One region of the Alteromonas naphthalenivorans genome, then DNA from elsewhere that is predicted to be linked to it. Evidence: predicted binding sites of a transcription regulator. Region 1 holds the regulator's gene; each other region holds the start of a gene.
The links. Region 1 encodes FNR, which switches genes on or off when oxygen is low (the NO sensors DNR and NnrR bind a similar motif). Its sites were predicted from a motif close to TTGATCTAGATCAA; they were not measured.
Positions count from the first base shown of each region.

Region 2: hemN (oxygen-independent coproporphyrinogen III oxidase) is a predicted target of FNR. The motif match lies at 3,985-3,998, and genes of this name have one in related genera.
Region 3: atpD (F0F1 ATP synthase subunit beta) is a predicted target of FNR. The motif match lies at 2,557-2,570, and genes of this name have one in related genera.

Region 1 is NC_015554.1:1,862,727-1,868,768, reverse strand. Features, by position in the region: gene AMBT_RS08050 (patatin-like phospholipase family protein) at 1-562, opposite strand, end outside; gene ttcA (tRNA 2-thiocytidine(32) synthetase TtcA) at 563-1,504, opposite strand; gene uspE (universal stress protein UspE) at 1,685-2,608, opposite strand; gene fnr (fumarate/nitrate reduction transcriptional regulator Fnr) at 2,706-3,446, opposite strand; gene AMBT_RS08030 (sulfite exporter TauE/SafE family protein) at 3,497-4,156, opposite strand; gene ccoS (cbb3-type cytochrome oxidase assembly protein CcoS) at 4,143-4,358, opposite strand; gene AMBT_RS08020 (heavy metal translocating P-type ATPase) at 4,360-6,042, opposite strand, start outside.
Region 2 is NC_015554.1:1,459,919-1,465,960, reverse strand. Features, by position in the region: gene AMBT_RS06345 (TonB-dependent receptor) at 1-1,089, shown strand, start outside; gene AMBT_RS06340 (XdhC family protein) at 1,300-2,340, opposite strand; gene AMBT_RS06335 (DsbA family oxidoreductase) at 2,337-2,975, opposite strand; gene AMBT_RS06330 (SGNH/GDSL hydrolase family protein) at 3,063-3,941, opposite strand; gene hemN (oxygen-independent coproporphyrinogen III oxidase) at 4,204-5,481, shown strand; gene AMBT_RS06320 (ATP-binding cassette domain-containing protein) at 5,599-6,042, opposite strand, start outside.
Region 3 is NC_015554.1:1,600,922-1,606,963, forward strand. Features, by position in the region: gene AMBT_RS06900 (ATP synthase subunit I) at 1-240, opposite strand, end outside; gene AMBT_RS06905 (AtpZ/AtpI family protein) at 255-665, opposite strand; gene AMBT_RS06910 (F0F1 ATP synthase subunit epsilon) at 670-1,059, opposite strand; gene atpD (F0F1 ATP synthase subunit beta) at 1,049-2,458, opposite strand; gene AMBT_RS06920 (YceK/YidQ family lipoprotein) at 2,919-3,245, shown strand; gene AMBT_RS06925 (hypothetical protein) at 3,381-3,590, shown strand; gene AMBT_RS06930 (hypothetical protein) at 3,863-4,165, shown strand; gene AMBT_RS06935 (hypothetical protein) at 4,283-4,567, shown strand; gene AMBT_RS06940 (MFS transporter) at 4,714-5,907, opposite strand.

The DNA.
Region 1 (6,042 bases):
TTTCAAGCCTAAGGGGCCTGAAGTCAGCATTAAGGTTCACGGCAATAACAAAGTCTGCACCAAGCTGACGACACAGGTTAACAGGCACTGGATTAACCACCGCGCCATCTACTAACCAACGATCGCCATGGGCGACTGGGGCAAATAGGGCAGGAATAGCACACGAAGCTTGAATGGTATTGCCAATCTCGCCGGAACTAAACACTACCTCACGACCTGTGTACAAATCGGTAGCCACAGAGGCGAACGGTTTTTCCATTGCTTCGTAGGTTGGGGCACAAAATTCGCTGGCAAGTTTATCAAACACTTTTCGCCCGCTAGCAATACCGCCCCTACGTAAACCAACGCCCATCAAAGCAAGTACCTGCCAATCTGACAAAGAACAAGACCACTCTTTAAGGCCTTCTAACTTACCACTAGCGTAAGCGGCACCAACATAGGCACCAATAGAGCAACCTGCCACCACGTCAATTTTAATACCCAGCTTTTCTAATGCTTGAATAATACCAATGTGGGTCCAACCTCTTGCGGCACCCGCACCTAATGCTAGACCAATTTTCATTTAGTTTGATTCCATCAAATTGATAACGTGAACCGTGTCGTCAGTAGGCTCACTGGGTGACTCGAAGCTGGGCGGATCGAAACCAATATCACCATCTTCAACCGGCCCGTTCTGTGTAGAGATGCCTTTAAAGTCGTGCAAATTCTTGTCGACCAAATGTGACGGCGCTACATTTTGAAGCGCACTAAACATTGACTCAATACGCCCAGGGAAACGGCGATCCCAATCTTGTAGCATGGCCTTTACGTTCTGACGCTGCAAATTTTCTTGAGACCCGCACAAGTTGCAAGGAATAATAGGAAATTCTACGGCATCAGAATAACGCTGAATGTCTTTTTCAGTACAATAAGCAAGGGGCCTTATGACAATGTGCTCACCATTATCGCTAACCAGCTTTGGTGGCATTGATTTAAGCTTACCGCCATGGAACATGTTTAAAAAGAAGGTTTCTAGCATGTCGTCACGGTGATGGCCAAGGGCAATTTTAGTGGCGCCTAGCTTTTTGGCCGTGCTGTATAAAATACCGCGACGTAATCGAGAACAAAGTGAGCACGTGGTTTTACCTTCAGGCACTTTATCCATAACAATAGAGTAGGTGTCTTCTTCTACAATTTTGTACTCTACACCTACACTTTCAAGGTATTCAGGAAGTACGTGCTCTGGAAATCCTGGCTGCTTTTGATCAAGGTTAACCGCAATAATGTCAAAATGAATTGGCGCAATGCGCTTTAAAAACATAAGAATATCAAGCATAGCGTAACTGTCTTTGCCGCCAGATAAGCACACCATGACTTTATCGTTGTTTTCAATCATGCCGAAATCAGCAATCGCTTTGCCTACATTTCGACGAAGTCGCTTTTGTAGCTTATTAAAGCTGTATTTTTGTTTGTTTTGAGACGCGGTTAACGGAGCGTCCGCACGGTTTGTGCCTGCACTGTTCATATCAATAGCTTTGTTACTGCGAAAAAAACCATTATACAGTAATCAAGTAAAATTGAATGTGCGAGGTTCAGATTTTTTAAATCTTGTTGGCCCTCTCTTCTAACAAAAAACAATAGCGTTTAAAGCTATAGCGCAAAGATAGCAAACAGTGCCGACAGGCTGTTTATGAACCTGTCTGAATTACCGTGAAAGGGGCGAAATAAAGCCGTCTGGTTTTATTGCCAGTACATCACACACAAGTTCATCAATAACATGTTCTGCGGTGTTACCTATGAGAGCCGCAGAAATACCTATTCTGCCAACCGTACCTATGATAACAAGTTCAGCGTCTATATCTTGGGCTATCTTTGGAATGACTTTTTCAGGAAGGCCTTCCTTCACATAACAGCGCTTACTATCGATAGCATACTTCTCGCTGTGTGTGTTCATCTCAAGTTCGTGATGATGCTTTACCGCGTTGTTGTAAGTGTCTGGGTCAAACTCAGGAACTTCAATAGCAATATTTAGCGGCGTAGCTGGGTAGCTGTTTACCAAATTTACGTTACCGCTGAGCAGCGCGGCATAATCGTTAGCAATCACCGTGATTTTGTCGTTAAGTAAGGCATGCTCGTCGTCTTCACTGCCTACATTTACCGCGGCAATAATTTCACCATTTTCAGGCCATTCATGATCTTTAACCAATAATACGGGGGAGGGACATTTTCTAAGTAGATGCCAGTCTGTAGGAGTAAAAATAACAGAAGCTAAATCGTCATGGCGCTTAGTTGCTTTTACCACTAAATCTATACTGTTGTCGATGACATAATGCACCACAGCTTCAAAGGCACGGTTGTTCCATTCCACAACTATATCTGTTTTAGAAAAACCTAAGTCGTCTAAAGTTTTTTTCAACCATCCAGCATGTTCTTTAGTGACCGCATCACGCATGGCTTCACGATCATCAGGGCTAAGCATGGTTGTCATATCGTAAGATAAGTCGTAAACCACCAGCATGGCGGTGACAGAGGCACCTGTCTTTTTGGCAAGTTCATATGCACGGCTAAGCGCAGGTTGGGTTTCTCTATCGGCTTCAATAACCGCTAAAATACGCTCATACTTAATCATAACCCCTCCAAACATAGTCAGAATTTTGGTTGCTACAATTTAAGTGTAATACCTATTTGCTATTACGTAACTTGTTTTAGATCAAAAGCTTTGAAGATTAGCTATTACAGGCGATATTAGGTGCAACCACAGACGTTAAACGTTGTGACATCTCATCAAAATCTAAAATAGTGATGAGTTTACCGTCCACTTGGATAATATTTTCTTTTTGAAAACGGCTTAACAGGCGGCTAATGGTCTCAATAGTTAGACCAAGATAGTTCCCAATTTCATTTCGAGTCATGGTTAGGTGAAATTCTTTATTTGAAAATCCACGTTCTTCGAAACGTTGAGAAAGCTGAGAGAGGAAATACAATAGACGTTCTTCCGCTGAGCGTTTATTAAGCAACATCATGAGATCATGATCTTGTTTAATTTCCGCACTCATAAAACTCATTATTTGATGTCTTAACTTAGGAAATTGAACCGACATTTCATCAAGCGTTTCATACGGTAATTCGCACACCATGGCGGTTTCTAATGCCTGAGCATAACTTTGGTGCTTATTTTCCCGTAAGGCATCGAAGCCGATAATATCGCCAGGGAAGTGAAAACCTGTAATCTGCTCTTCACCATCTGAATTGGTGACGAAAGACTTAAAAGAGCCCGTTCGTACTGCGTAAAGAGAGTTGAATTTATCTCCCGACTTTACCAGCAAATCACTCTTGTGAAGGGGTTTCTTTCGCTCAATAATATCATCTAAAGATTCAATCTCAGTCTTGTTTAGCGCAACGGGCAAACACAAGTGGCTGAAACTGCAATTTTGACAATGAATTGAGAATTGGCTTCCTTTGCTCATAGGTTCAAACTATAAATAGGGTCGACTTAATATTAATCTTACTCTTTTGTTTATGAAATTGCTGCATAAATTAAAAAGAGAGCGTAAATAGCCACTATTACGGAAAAGCATTGTCTTACCACGGGGTGCCTAAAACCAGCTATTAGGTACTGGCTACCTGCGCTTGCAGCTAACAAAGTGGGCAGAGTACCTAACCCAAAAAATAACATGATGGCAGCGCCGTCAACGGCCGACCCCGATGCTAATGACCACGTTAACGTGGAATAGACCAACCCGCAGGGTAGCCAGCCCCATATAAAACCATAGGGTAGTGCATAAACCGGGCTTTTGAATGGAAGAAATCGTTTAGATATTGGCTGAATAGCTTTAAATAAGCCGCGTCCCATAGCTTCAATATAATTCAAGCCTTGCCACCACTTTCCCAAATAACACGCTAATAGCAGCAGCATAACGCCACTAATCAAAGATAAAACGGGTTTAGCAATAGGCACAAACTCGGTGGCCATTTGGCCGACAGCGCCTGTAATAGCGCCGGCTAATGTGTAGCTGAGGATACGGCCAAAATTATAGGCAAGGGTGTAGGGTAATGCCGGTTCATTACTTGGCGTTACTGTGCGTAGTGCGGCAACAATACCACCGCACATACCCACACAATGCACGCCGCCAGCAATTCCAATGAAAAAAGCAGAGAATATATTAATCTCTGTCATCTGTTTCTTTGCGTTGTTGTAACTGCTTTCGCTGCTCGGCTAGCTTCTTTTCATCACCTGATAAATCATCATCAAACAAAATGCTGTAGCCCTGTCTATCAAGATCTTCAAACTGATTGGTTTTTACCGCCCAGAAAAAGATAACCAGTGCCAGCGCAACAATAATAATAGCGATGGGAATTAAGACGTAAATGATACTCATATTATTTACTTAATAACCTCGTTGAATTGGTGACCACAATAATACTACTCAGTGACATGCCAACCACGGCCATCCAGGGAGAGAGTAACCCCGACACTGCAAAGGGTAGAATGATAATATTGTAACCTACTGACCATGCAATATTTTGCTGAATTTTACGTTTTGCCTGTTTCGCCACAGAAAATAAGGTTGGCACCGATAGCAAGCTGTCTCCTAGCAAAATAACATCGGCGGCTGTTTTGGCCACATCTGTGGCGTTTCCTACCGCAACCGCCACATCTGCGCTAGCAAGAACAGGGGCATCGTTTATACCGTCGCCCATCATCATGACTTTGCGACCTTGCTTTTGCAAAGTATGCACCTGTGAATATTTTTGCTCCGGTGATAAGCCACCCTTTGCTAAGTTGATTGGTAAACTAGCAGTAAGTGCATCAACGTTTTTCTGTGTGTCGCCACTTAGCACCACTAATTGATGTTCATTCAGTGCGGTGAGTGTCGCTAAGGCATCTTGCCGCAAGCTATCATTTACGCAGAACGCGGCCATTAATACACCGTCGGCACACAAAAACACATTTGCCGGTATATCTACCTTTGAGGTGGTTGATAAATTACAAAATACGGCTGAACCCATAGTAAAAACTACGTTGTCTATCTCACCACTAATGCCGCCACCTGGTGTAACGGTAAATCCGTTCATGGTATTAGGCAGGGTTCTATGTTTTGACTTAACATTATCGTTGTCGAAGGCACGGGCAATAGGGTGCTCAGAACGAGACTCTAACAATGTAGTTAGCGCCATTACCTGCACTGGATCTACCCCTTTAGCAAACCAGCGCTGTTGCAATGAGAACTTACCTTCGGTCAGTGTGCCGGTTTTATCAAGGGCAATGGTATCAATATCGTTAAGTTGCTCTAAGGCGTCAGCACGCTTTAACAAAATGCCCTGACGATTCAGCTTCGCCATAGCGCAGGTTAACGCTGAAGGTGTGGCTAAGCCTAGCGCACAAGGGCAGGTTGCCACTAATACAGAGATGGTGATCCAAAAAGCATCTTCACTGCCCACAAACGACCAATAACTGTACGTTAAAGCCGATATCAGCAATACCGAGAACACAAAGTAACGGGAAAAGTTATCGGCAATCTGCGCAGCTTTTGGCTTGCTTGCCATGGCGCTAGCTTGTAAACGCACGATTTGATTGACCAAGGCATGCTTTAAGCTTTGGGTCACTTTAACCGTTAGTGTGCCATCTTGGTTTACTGTACCGCCGTAAACTACATGGCTGGCCGATTTACTGACGGGGTTAAATTCACCCGTTAACATAGACTCATCAACCGCAGCAGTGCCGTCTAGCACAATACCATCGACAGGGATGGTCTCACCGGGTTTCACTAGTACCACATCATTGGGCGCTAATTGCTTTGCAAGGATTTGAACGATACTGTCATCTTCTTCAATTTTAGCCGCTGAAACCGGAATGTATTGCATCATATTGGCTGAAATTTGCGCCGCACGGTGCCTGCTTCTATGTTCAAGGAATCGGCTTAACAGCAGTAGAAAGATAAACATGCATATGGATTCAAAATACACTTCACCTTGCTCAAGCAAAGTGGAACGTAAACCCGCAAAGTAGGTGCCAAATACCGCGAGGGTGACAGGCACATCCATATTCACGGTTTTTGCGCT
Region 2 (6,042 bases), 400 kb from region 1:
ATAGCTGGCCGGTACACCGAACAAGGCCCAGGTATTGATGGCTTGAGCGGCGCTCCCGAAAGCAGGCCCAATATAGGTGCTGCGGTAACAGCGTTAAATGATATTGGCGTAGCGCTCAATACTGGTACTGCAATTAGTCCAACCTCGCTAAATGCCCTAGCGCCTTTTCAACAGGCGGGATGGGGGTATTTTTTCTTGGGTTCATCAGCGGTACTGCCACGACCTGATTTAAACGAAGCAATAGATGATAGCCAGTTAACGGGCACGATAAAGCTTGCTTATCAGGCCAATAAAAACCAACTAATTTATGCCAGCTTAGCCTCTGGTTATAAAGCAGGCGGCACTAATACTGATCGTATTTTACCGTCTTTAGATGCCACTTTTGAGGCCGAAAAAGCGCGTAGTGCAGAAATAGGCTTGAAACAGGATTGGCCTGATTATGGTGTGCGGGTAAATGTTGCGGCGCATTATTCAACCATTGAAGATTTTCAAGCCACCACTTTCACAGGTACCGGTTTTAACCTGCAAAACGCAGGCGACATTCATGTGAAGGGACTGGAGCTTGAAACCACTTGGTTAATGAGTGCAAACACGGAACTTCAGCTTATTGCATCACGCACGTTAGCCAATTTTGATACCTTCAAACAAGGTACATGTTGGGTGGCCTATTCATGGCATACGGGTATTGACGATCCGGGCCGTGCGTCACCTGCCGACCCGTATTGTGCACGAGACGGTGACAGAGTGGGTTTTGAGCCTCAAAATAGCCTTTCAATTATGCTAAACCATCATTTTTTAGTAGCGAGTTACGACGCCACAATAAGCGCAGATTATCAGTATACAGGGGAAGTATATTTGGATGATTCCAACGACCCCTATAAACAGTCTGGTTCATACGAGATTATTAATGCACGACTTTCACTTCAGCTTGAGGAATGGGACACCGAAATTATTGTATGGGCTCGAAACCTTTTGGATGAAGAATATATCGCTAGAAGTGGTTTTGATGTGCCAGTGCAAGAAGGAAAACTGATGGCCTACCCAGGCGCACCTCGCTCCTATGGTATATCGGTAAGAAATCGTTTTTAACTATTGCGTTTGTTAAAACAAAAGCGATGTAACCTTAAATAAAAAGCCCCACTTATTCATCTACTTTGGGGCTATTTATCTACTTCGTGGCAGTTATGGACGCAGTTATGGAGGCTTTATGGGGCTTGCACGGGGCTTGCACGGGGCTTTTACTGAAGCCATGTATAAGACTTTTAAGGAGTGTGTATATAAACTGCGTGTTGCACATAACTACTTTAATGTCGGAAATTTGTTTGCCAGTACTGCATGGCACTGAGCAATAATCGACAACGCGATGCTTTCTGGCAAGTCGCCACCGATATTAAACCCAGCTGGGCTGGCGAAGAAGCCTTTAAAATCACTTTCTTTAACCCCAGCTAACGCGAACATTTCTTCTTTACGGTGAATAGGCCCTAACATGGCCACGTACTTCAGCGGGTACCGAGATAACATTGATAAGGCATTACTGTCTATTTGTCGGTGATGAGACATCAACACCGCTGCATCGATATTGTGTTCTGCGACATGCAAATTCAGTGCTTCGACTTCTGTCGACTCGACAATAAAGTTAGCATCACCGAAGTGCTCTACCCTTGCCTGTGCTGGCCTAGGATCCCATACGCTCACCGACCACCCTTGCTGCACTGCCATCTTCACCACAAAAGTGGCATCGTATCCACCGCCAACAATAAGTAGGTGTGGAGGCGGTTCACAAGGTACTGTTAGAAAGCACTTACCGTTTTGGGTATCAAGTAAAGCGGCCGTTTTTTTAGCTTCAGGCTTCACACGAGTGGTGTTGTCAGCCTGTTCGCTGTTACTCGCTTGCTGGTTGTCGCAAACGCTAACTGAGGAGGAAAGTTCGCCATTAACTTCTTGCTTCCATAAACAAGGTTGCCCGCTCACCAAATATGAATACACAGTATGTAACTGTAAATAGTGATTATCACTAGTTACAGGTAACAGCGCTAAATGTACAACCCCGCCGCAGCCTACACCTAGTTTAAAGGCAATGTCTTCTTCATCGTTATCATCGTAAACTGCTGTACGATGCTTACCATCTTGCATTACCCGCTGGGCTTGTTTGTTAATGTCTGATTCAAGGCAGCCACCACTTAACACACCTAGTTGATGCCCAGCATTGCTGAACAACATGACAGCCCCCGCTTTCCTGTAACAAGAGCCTTCCGTCTTATATATAAGCCCCAGCACCCACTGGTGGGCATCCTTTAGCGGATGCCACTGGGCTAAAAGGTGTATTAGCTGATTACTCATTGCTCAGTAGATGCCTGAACAATAAATTGCGCTAACGTCTCTGGGTCTTGTGCACCCGCAACACCGCTATTACCAATCACAAAAGTAGGTACGCTTTGAATACCACGTTGCAACCATAAGTTCTCGTGCTCTCGAACGACATCTGCATAGGTTTGATTGGCCAGAAGTTCACTTACCTCTTGCTCGTTTAGCCCCACAGACACCGCTTCGTTGACTAACACGTCTATATCATTCACGTTTTTTCTTTCACTGAAATAGGCGGCAAATAAGCGTAATTTTAGCGCTTCTTGCTTACCGTTTTCCCCTGCATAGTGCAGTACTTGGTGTGCATTGAAGGTATTCGCCATACGCATGCCGTCGAAGTAATCAAACTTAAAACCAACCGATGCACCTGCATCAATAAGTTGTTTTCGGTTTTGATCACTTTGTGCTGGAGTAAGCCCGTATTTTTCCATTATATGTTCACGAACATCTTGCCCTTCTTGCGGCATGTTCGGGTTAAGTTCAAACGGGTGAAATTGAATAGTTACTTCTATATCGTCTAATTGCGCGATGGCTTTTTGTAGACGTTCGTAACCAATAATGCACCAAGGGCAAACTACGTCTGACACCATATCTATCGTTACTTTTTTCATTGCACCTCCAGCGCGAAGCCATAAATATTGTTGGTTTTTAAACACCTACTAAATGAATAATGTATTGTAGGGGTGAACCTTTCAGCTTCAACCAACATTGCTATTTTTACCGACCAATTCATCAAGTTCTTCGTTCACTAACTTCACAACAGCGTTAGACCACAATTGATAGCCTGCAACTTGCGGATGAAAGCCATCTTCAGCCATGTATTTGAGCGTGTTGTCTGATTGATCATTACCTATTGGGTTTAAGGTTAGTGTGAGTACGTTAACCCCATGATATTTGTTCACCAGCTTAAGCAAGGCGGTATTGAGGTACTTCGCTCTTTGCCCTAACACCCAACGTAACGGTTGGGGTAGCGCGGGAAATTCGTGCATAGGAGGCAGTGCGGTAAATACCACCAACCTGCACTGGTATCGCGCTTTTAGTATTTCGATTATTTGCGTGACATTACTACGCCACCGGCGCAAGGACGTAAAACCCGTTACATCATTTACCCCTATTGAAATAACCGCCACGTCGAACGATCTGCATTGAAGAGGCGTGTCGAAACTATGGGTAGAAGTGATTGTTGAGAGGGACGTTGAATTAGCATCATACGTAGGATCACGGTTGGGTTTAGCCCGCTGCAACATGGATAACAAATCCGTACTGTTAACCCCTGTCTTGGCCTTTAATTCCCAATTAACGCAAAAGTTTTCCGACAAACTGTTAATTAACCAGCCAGACAGTGCTTGTTCTTGAGTAGATACACCCACGCCAGCGGCAGCGGAATCTCCCGCAATAAGCAACGCCAAGGGAGCCTTTATTTGCTGACAGCTTACCGGAACGCCGCTATGCGCATCGCCTTTAAGATGCACCTTGTTGGAGGCATTGCTAGCGCACTGGCAGCAACCCACTCTTTTACCGGTAGGTTCCGGTAATTTGAGCGTTTTTTTCCTTACCAGCAGGCCTTGTACTAGCAAAATTGGAAAACTGACTATAATGAGTATGTTTAAGAGCAAAACCTTGAACGAGATCAATAAACACCTTACTAGTTTGCATTATTATCAATGATGAAATGGGTTTACCACGAAAGAAAGACCCCCTGTATAAGTGTCTTTCGCTACTTTACTAGCAAACTAAGCAGAAAATACCTATGAATTCGCCAATTGATCGCGCCACAAGTACAATTACAAAATATGCACAACAGGCGCCACGTTACACTTCTTACCCTACTGCGCTTAAATTCGAGTCGGTGAACGAGGGTTATTAGAGAGCGCGTCTGAAAACTGCGGCGCCGATACCATAAGCTTATATATTCACATCCCTTTCTGCGAACAGCTTTGCTATTACTGTGGCTGCAATAAAATAGTAACTCGCCACAACGAAAAAGCCGACCATTACCTTAGCTACATTGAAAAAGAGATGGTAGCGAAAAAATCGCTTTATAAAGATAAGAAAGTGGTAGCCCTTCATTTAGGTGGAGGCTCCCCAAGTTTTCTTTCAACGATACAACATACCTATTTAATGTATCTGATTAAGAAACACTTTCTTATTTCCAGCGAAGCTGAATTTTCAATTGAGTTAGATCCTAGAAATGTGACTTGTGAATACTTAAAAGATTTAAATGAATTAGGTTACACCCGTGTTAGCTTTGGTGTACAAGATATTAATGTAGATGTTCAGCAGTCTATCAATCGGGTTCAAAGTACCGCACACATTGCCAAATTAGTGTTTGATGCAAAAAACATAGGCTATACCTCGGTCAATTTGGACTTAATTTACGGTTTGCCCAAACAAACTATGGAGAAGTTTCGCACCACGGTAGTGGCGGTAAAAGCCATGTCACCCGACCGAGTGTCACTTTTTAGCTATGCCCACTTACCAGACAGATTCGCAGCCCAACGCAAAATACCGCTAGATACCCTAGCCACCCCTGATGAAAAAGCGGCAATGCACCAAATGGCAGTAGAAAGTTTTTCTAAAACAGGCTTTGAAATGATTGGTTTAGATCACTTCGCGAAGCCCAGCGACACACTAGCCATGGCTAAGCATAACCACGTATTGCACCGAAACTTTCAAGGCTACACCACGCATAAAAACAGTGACTTACTTGGTTTGGGCGTATCTGCCATTAGTACAATAGGCAATGCATATGGCCAGAACCCCAAACAACTTAAAGACTATTACAACCGGTTGGACAACGACATACCGCTAACCGCCAACGGCATTGCGTTAACCCTAGACGATCGCATTCGTCGAGACGTGATTATGTCTTTAATGTGTAATTTGTATTTAGATAAGAAAGATATTGAAGACAAGTACAATATTAAATTCAATGGCTATTTCTGTATTGAATTAACGAGCCTTAAATCGTTAGTAGACGACGGTATTATTGAACTTCGCGATCGATATATTAGTGTGCCAGATAAGTCTCGCATTTATATAAGAGCAATATGTGCAAGGTTCGATGCTTACCTAAATAAAGATCATCATATCTCTCGCTATTCAGCGGCAATTTAGACAATGGGAATATAAGGCTGGGAATTTAGACCTAGAAAACTTAGATCTAGAGAACTTAGATCTAGGAAGTTAGTACCTAGGAATAGTAAACGCTGCACTTTAAAACGCTTTGCAAACCTACTGAAGTTTGAACCTAGCCACCACGGATAAACCAGGTTCAAGTTTCAACCTTTCAATCGACAAGGTGCTTACTCTGGCATACAACACTTGATTACCATGAGTTAGCATCACGATTGCGGTTTGTAGTTGCTGGTTTTCAGATTGCGGTATTTCAGGGTGGTAAATTTCCACTACTTCGCACGGTAACGCGTTTAAGATACTGCTAGAGGGCACATTCACTTTTGTATTGGTATCGATACTCACCTCGCTGGCAAAAACGGCTATTTTTCCTCGCTGCTGATGCTGGTCAGTGCTCAACCCTTGCTCGTCTTTATTATTTGTATTCAGTTTACTATCACATTGCACGGTAGCTTTGGCGTACAATATATTGCCGCTTACATTCAAACGCGTAAACGGGTGAGGAAAATCATCCGAGTTCTTAATTATCTCACCTTCTAAAAT
Region 3 (6,042 bases), 260 kb from region 1:
AAAACCCGCCAAGCAGGCTGATAGACGCCAAATATCATTATTACCCACCCAGTAAAAAACACTGATTGCCGTCCCCATGCGTAGCAATAAGCTACTTAAGAACCATAGCGCTGGATGCGTGGCATTCATGCCTTTTTTTACGGTAAACCACAGGGCATAGAAAAAACAGCAACCTAGCATTGTGCCTATTAGAAAAGGCAAAATAAGTGAGGTTAAACTTAAATTGTCGATGGGTATCATTGCTAAGTAGCTCCTTATTCGTTTTCTTTACTTGTTTTCGTTTTGGGCACAGTGTTTGCCTTAGTGGGAGCTTTAGTGTTGGCCTTCATGTTGACGGTAGGGCTATGCATTGCTGCATACTCTTTGCTAACCCAATTCCACGCAATAAAGCAGCCTAACGTTAACCCTGCCAGCAAAAATATAAGCGTATAAGCGCGAGAATCACTAATACTGGCGTCAAGCCAAATGCCTAATGCAATACCCAACAGCGTGGGAAGTGCCACAGACCAACCCACAACCCCCATTAATCCCAACCCAAACCATACGCCTGGGTGTTTATGGCGCTTAGCATGTAACTTTAATGCCACCTTCTTATTTACATGATGAGACATGCTGTGTGAGCGGCGCGGTGTAGTGTTTTTAGCATTGACAGTTGGTTTATCCATTAAGCTACTGCTTAGACAGTGACGAAAATTGTTTAAGAAACCCGGTTTCCAACTTAGCTAACACAGCCCGCAGGGCTTGTTGCTCTTCATCCAGATGAATAAATTCTTGGGTAACCGCCTGCTGCAAAGTTTCAAGGGATTGCCCACTTATTGCTCTTCTAACGGAAATAGAGACTTGCTTTCCCGTTTTCACTAACACCCCTTGATCAATAGCAACAAATTGAGGCGCTTGGTTATTACATTGATAAGTTAAAATTCCGGGCACCAATGGGGTGATACAATCTAAACGGTGAGGCAGAATGCCAAAACTTCCTGAAGGGGTTTCAACAATCAGATTGCTGATGCCTGAAAGCTGGGCAAATATTTGATTGGGTAAAAGAATATTAACCTGCATGATGTGCCTCATCTGATGCTGTTTTAGGTGCTTTATGACCGCTAATCGCGTCATTAATATCGCCAATCATGTACAACGCGCTTTCGGGATGCTCGTCAAATTCACCGCTTAAAATGCGTTCGCAACCTTCTAATGCTTGTTCGATAGTCACGAACTTTCCTTGCATGCCAGTAAATTGCTCGGTAGTGAAAAATGGTTGAGTAAAAAAGCGCTCTAATCGACGGGCTCTTGCCACAACATTTCGGTCTTTTTTAGATAACTGTTCTAACCCCAACATGGCAATGATGTCTTTTAATTCGTTGTACTGGGCGAGAATATGACGAACCTGTTGTGCTACTTGATAATGTCTATCACCAACCACATTAGGCGTAGCTAGTTTTGAACTTGACTGCAACGGATCGACGGCAGGATAAAAGCCTTCACTAGCGCGTTTGCGTGATAGTACTAAGGTTGCTGATAGGTGAGAAAAAGTATGCACCGCTGCTGGATCGGTAAAGTCATCAGCAGGTACATAGACTGCTTGAATAGACGTAATGGCACCGTTTTGTGTATTGGCGATACGTTCTTCTAAACTTGATAATTCAGTGCCGAGGGTGGGTTGGTAACCCATTCGTGATGGCATTTGGCCCATTAGGCCAGACACTTCAGAACCCGCTTGAATAAATCGAAATATGTTGTCGATGAGTAATAGCACATCTTTCTTTTCGTCATCACGAAAGTACTCAGCCATGGTTAGCGCGCTGTGACCTATTCTAAAGCGGCTTCCAGGAGGTTCGTTCATTTGCCCGAATAGCATAACCATGTTGTCTAACACTCCAGCCTGTTTCATCTCGCGATAAAGCTCTTCACCTTCTCTGCAGCGTTCGCCTATACCGCAAAATATACTTACGCCTTGTTGGTGGCTTACCATGTTGTGGATCATTTCGGTAAGCAAAACGGTTTTGCCCACGCCAGCGCCACCAAATAGACCCGCTTTTCCGCCTCGCTCAAGCGGACACAGAACATCAACGATTTTGATGCCGGTTTCAAATATCTGTAGCTGGCTGGAAATACTAACAAGGGGAGGAGGGGATTGATGAACGCTGCGCCGCTCTGTGTTATTAATAAAGGGTTTGCCATCAATAGCTTCACCAAACACATTGAACATTCTGGTGAGTATTGAAGGACCAACGGGCACTTTTAACGGGCCTTGTGAACTTTTCACTACCATACCGCGAGCTAAACCCTGGGTAGGTGTTAGCGCAATAGTGCGTACTTTTTCTGCCGAGAGTTGAGAAGCCACTTCTAACGTTATTTTACCGTCATTAGCGTAAATGATGGTGTGGATGTCTGGCAGTTGATTAGTAAAACGGATATCAACAATACTCCCTCTTACCGCCACAATAACGCCAACATGCATCGCATCTATTTGTTCTTTGGTTGAATGTGTCACTTGATGCTCGCTCAATAAAAGATGCTATCACACCAATAGAATACGCCGTTTATTTATTGAACAATTTGACCTTTATCAAACATTTTGAATGTTTGATTTAAATTCACACCCATTCAAATATAAATCTACATTGAATTTGAGTATGAACTTCAGGCGGTGATAACATAAGACAATAAGTATGGCTCATGCCTTTGTCGTGAATTTTAGTCGGGTATCTTAATCGGGTATTGGGCCGGGCAATGATACCCCTCATTACCGTTCGCTACTGTGATCGGTGATTAATAGTATCGGTGAACAATGGACCCGTTGTTGGATGGAATCGCTGATGAATGGTACCGTTGATGGATAAAACCGTTGATCAATGAAACTCTTGATGAAATCAGCATTAGTTTGATAATGCTTACTTAATAAATGGAATTAGTAGTATATGAAAGTTTTACCTCTCGTCATCTTATCTTTAGCATGTTGCTCTTGTGCGACTGTGAAAACAATTTCTCCTGACAACAACCATGTTCAAATTGAACATCAAGGTAAGAAAAGTTACTGCGAAGAAATACCTCGTGTATATAGTGGTTTTTCATACAATATATGTTTGTTAAACGGTGAACCAAGCCGACGTGAAAATATCGGTTCTACGTTTGGGAATGTCCCTTTCTTTGTTATTGATGCAGCGTTTTCTATTGTGGCTGACACTATTGTTATTCCATACACCGCAGTACAACAGATAGATAAAGGCAGCATTAACGTTAACTAAACTACACTTTCACTCGCTTCTTTATCGTTTAGCTCCTCGTGTAAAAATATTCAACTTTACGTAAAGGCGATGGTAAGACGTCCATCGCCTCCGCTAAGGTTGATTTTACCAAGATGATAAAATGGAACGCTTGTTATGAATATTAATGCGACATTGTTTGGGCAAGTTATTGTTGTATTTGCTTTACTCATGGCTGCGCTTGGCTATTACTTAGGGAAGCGAAAAACCCAATCGCCTAATCTTACCGCAGTCGTAGCGTTCTTTTCTGCACTCGTGCCGCCGTTAACAATTATATTGCTAATCGTACTGGTACTAAAAAACGATGTGAAAACGTCAAAAACATAACCTTGGATTAACGAAGCATGCCCGCTAAAGCTTTCGTTTAGCGCAATTTAGTAGCACCAACTTATACGCCCATTTCTGAGCTTCTAGATTACGCCTAGAAAGACTACACCTAGAAAGGCACGCAACATATCTCGTTACACCTCACTCTTTGTCAGCAAAGCAGTTATTGTCTATTCTGCTTTTAAGCTAATTGCACCGGGCGTGTCGCTTTCAATTCACCTAGAAGCATCTATAAGCGGCTCAAACTGCGTCACATACACGTGGGAATGATGATGGAAGAAGTTATTGTAGGGGAAGTAGCCAAAGGTCTCTTCAGGGCAGCTGGTTACCTAATTATTGAATTGTTTTTTTGGACAGTTTGCTATTGGGTAGGTTGGCCTATTTGCAAAGCGGTCACGTTTGGCGGATACCCAAAACAAAATAATCTACGGCGCTCAGAAAGTGAGAACGGACGGGAAAGTGAAGGCCGAAATTTTGGTGGCCGTAGTAGTAATCAGCACAGTAATGCATGGTGTGCATTGGTGGGTCTTGCCGTCGTTGTATCAGCTTTCTTGTTCATAATAACCCACTTTTAATAGCCAACAGTTATGCCAGTTACCGTGAATTAGGTATTTATAAGTAAATAACCTGCGACATTGAACAGGTTACATGTAATGCTTTGAACATTAGAACAATGACCTACCAGAGCTATTATGAATTTAGATAAATCGACAAAACGCATTGCTAAAAGGGTAAAGAAAGGATTTCAAGGCTACCCACAAATTACTTTAACGTATTATGGCGAAACGCCTGATTGCGCAAACGAAGTAGTGATGGGATTTATTGCCGAAGAAGGCGTTGCTCCACAAGAGCAGAAGTTTGCCAGCAAGACTGATGCAAGAACCGATGAAACTATTCAAACTACATTACTTAAAGTTATTGAACGGGCCGACGCAAAAACGGTAACAGAAGCCGAAGAGATTGTGGTCAGAAAATAGCGCCTGTTTAGCAACGCTGCAGTTTATTGAGAGCCTTACATAGACGTTAGTAAAACGATTTAAGTAGAAAGTCACCAATATAATTCACCATGATAATTCACAAATAGCAGCAAGCAGCGAGCCCACTTAATGGCATTCACTATTTTTTAATGGCGTGTTTTAAATTTTAGCGTAAAGAAAAACACCAATAAATAACAGCTGAACGAAAACCAGTAGGGCAGTGAGGCATCTATAGCATAAAGATATGAGCCTAAAAGCGGGCCTACTGCGAACCCCAAAGGCGGGCAGGCGCCAGCGATGCCTGCTACCGCACCTTGTTCATCTGATGATACCGCTACCGATACCCCAGCCATAAACCCTGGCCCCGCTATGCCTAACCCCAAACCCAATACGCACATGGCTGACATAAATTGAAGTTTAGTTTCACCAGAAGCTAAGATAGCAAACGCTATCATCATGATGGGCATTGAGAGCCGTAATAAGGTGAAAGGGCGAAGCTTTAATCGAGGAATAACCAGCATTTGAACCAACAACGCAGATGCGGCAGAAATCATTAAACTGAAGCCTACAATTTTGGCGGTATCGGTGCTGTTTAGTCCGAAGGTGTCTTGAAACCGAAAGGCTATAGTTTGCTGAACGATGGCAAAGCCCATAAACAACAATACGCCTGCTACTATTAATGGGAATATTCTAGGATCAGTGTATTTAAGCTTCTTGGGTGCTGAAGTATGTGTAGGCTTAGGCAATACGGGCAAAGAGTACATGGCTAATACCGCGACGGCAACGGTTACACCCACAGAAAAATAAAGCGGCGTAAGTAAACTTATACTGGCCAACAACCCACCAATGGCAGGCCCCAAAATTGAGCCAATATTGGTTGCAGCGCCTAGCGCGCCCATCCCCTTTACTCGCTCTTCTACCGTAGTGATATCTGCCATGTAGGCACTTGCTGAAGGCGATACAGCAGCCATTACCGTGGCATTGCCCACTCGCGTAATGATAAGTAAGACAAGCGCTGCTAAAGGAGCTAGCAGGCCTAATAGTGCAGCTTGGAATACACCCGCGAAAACCAAAGTACCCGCAGAATAACCAAACAATCCTATTAAGAGTACTATTCGTCTACCCCAGCGATCGCTAGCACGCCCCCACAAAGGGCTGATTAAAAATAATGTGAGAGACGAGCAAGAAATAATGGCGCCAATTTGCACTTCTATTAGGCCAATTTCTCTACCTAGCGGTGCTAAAATTGCGAACAGAACGGTTTGCGCAAATCCAATGGCAGCTGCGGCTAATAGCAGTGTATTTTTAGCTAACTTATTAGACGGCATGGGTTGTGTCATAGTGAAGATTACTGCTTGGTTGTACGGTCAATGATGAGCGTAGTGTTGTCAGCCATTCTGGATGTTGCCACTCAAATAATCCCATGTGCGTTTGCAAACATTTTAGTAAGCAAGTTAGCCAGATCATTAGCGAAT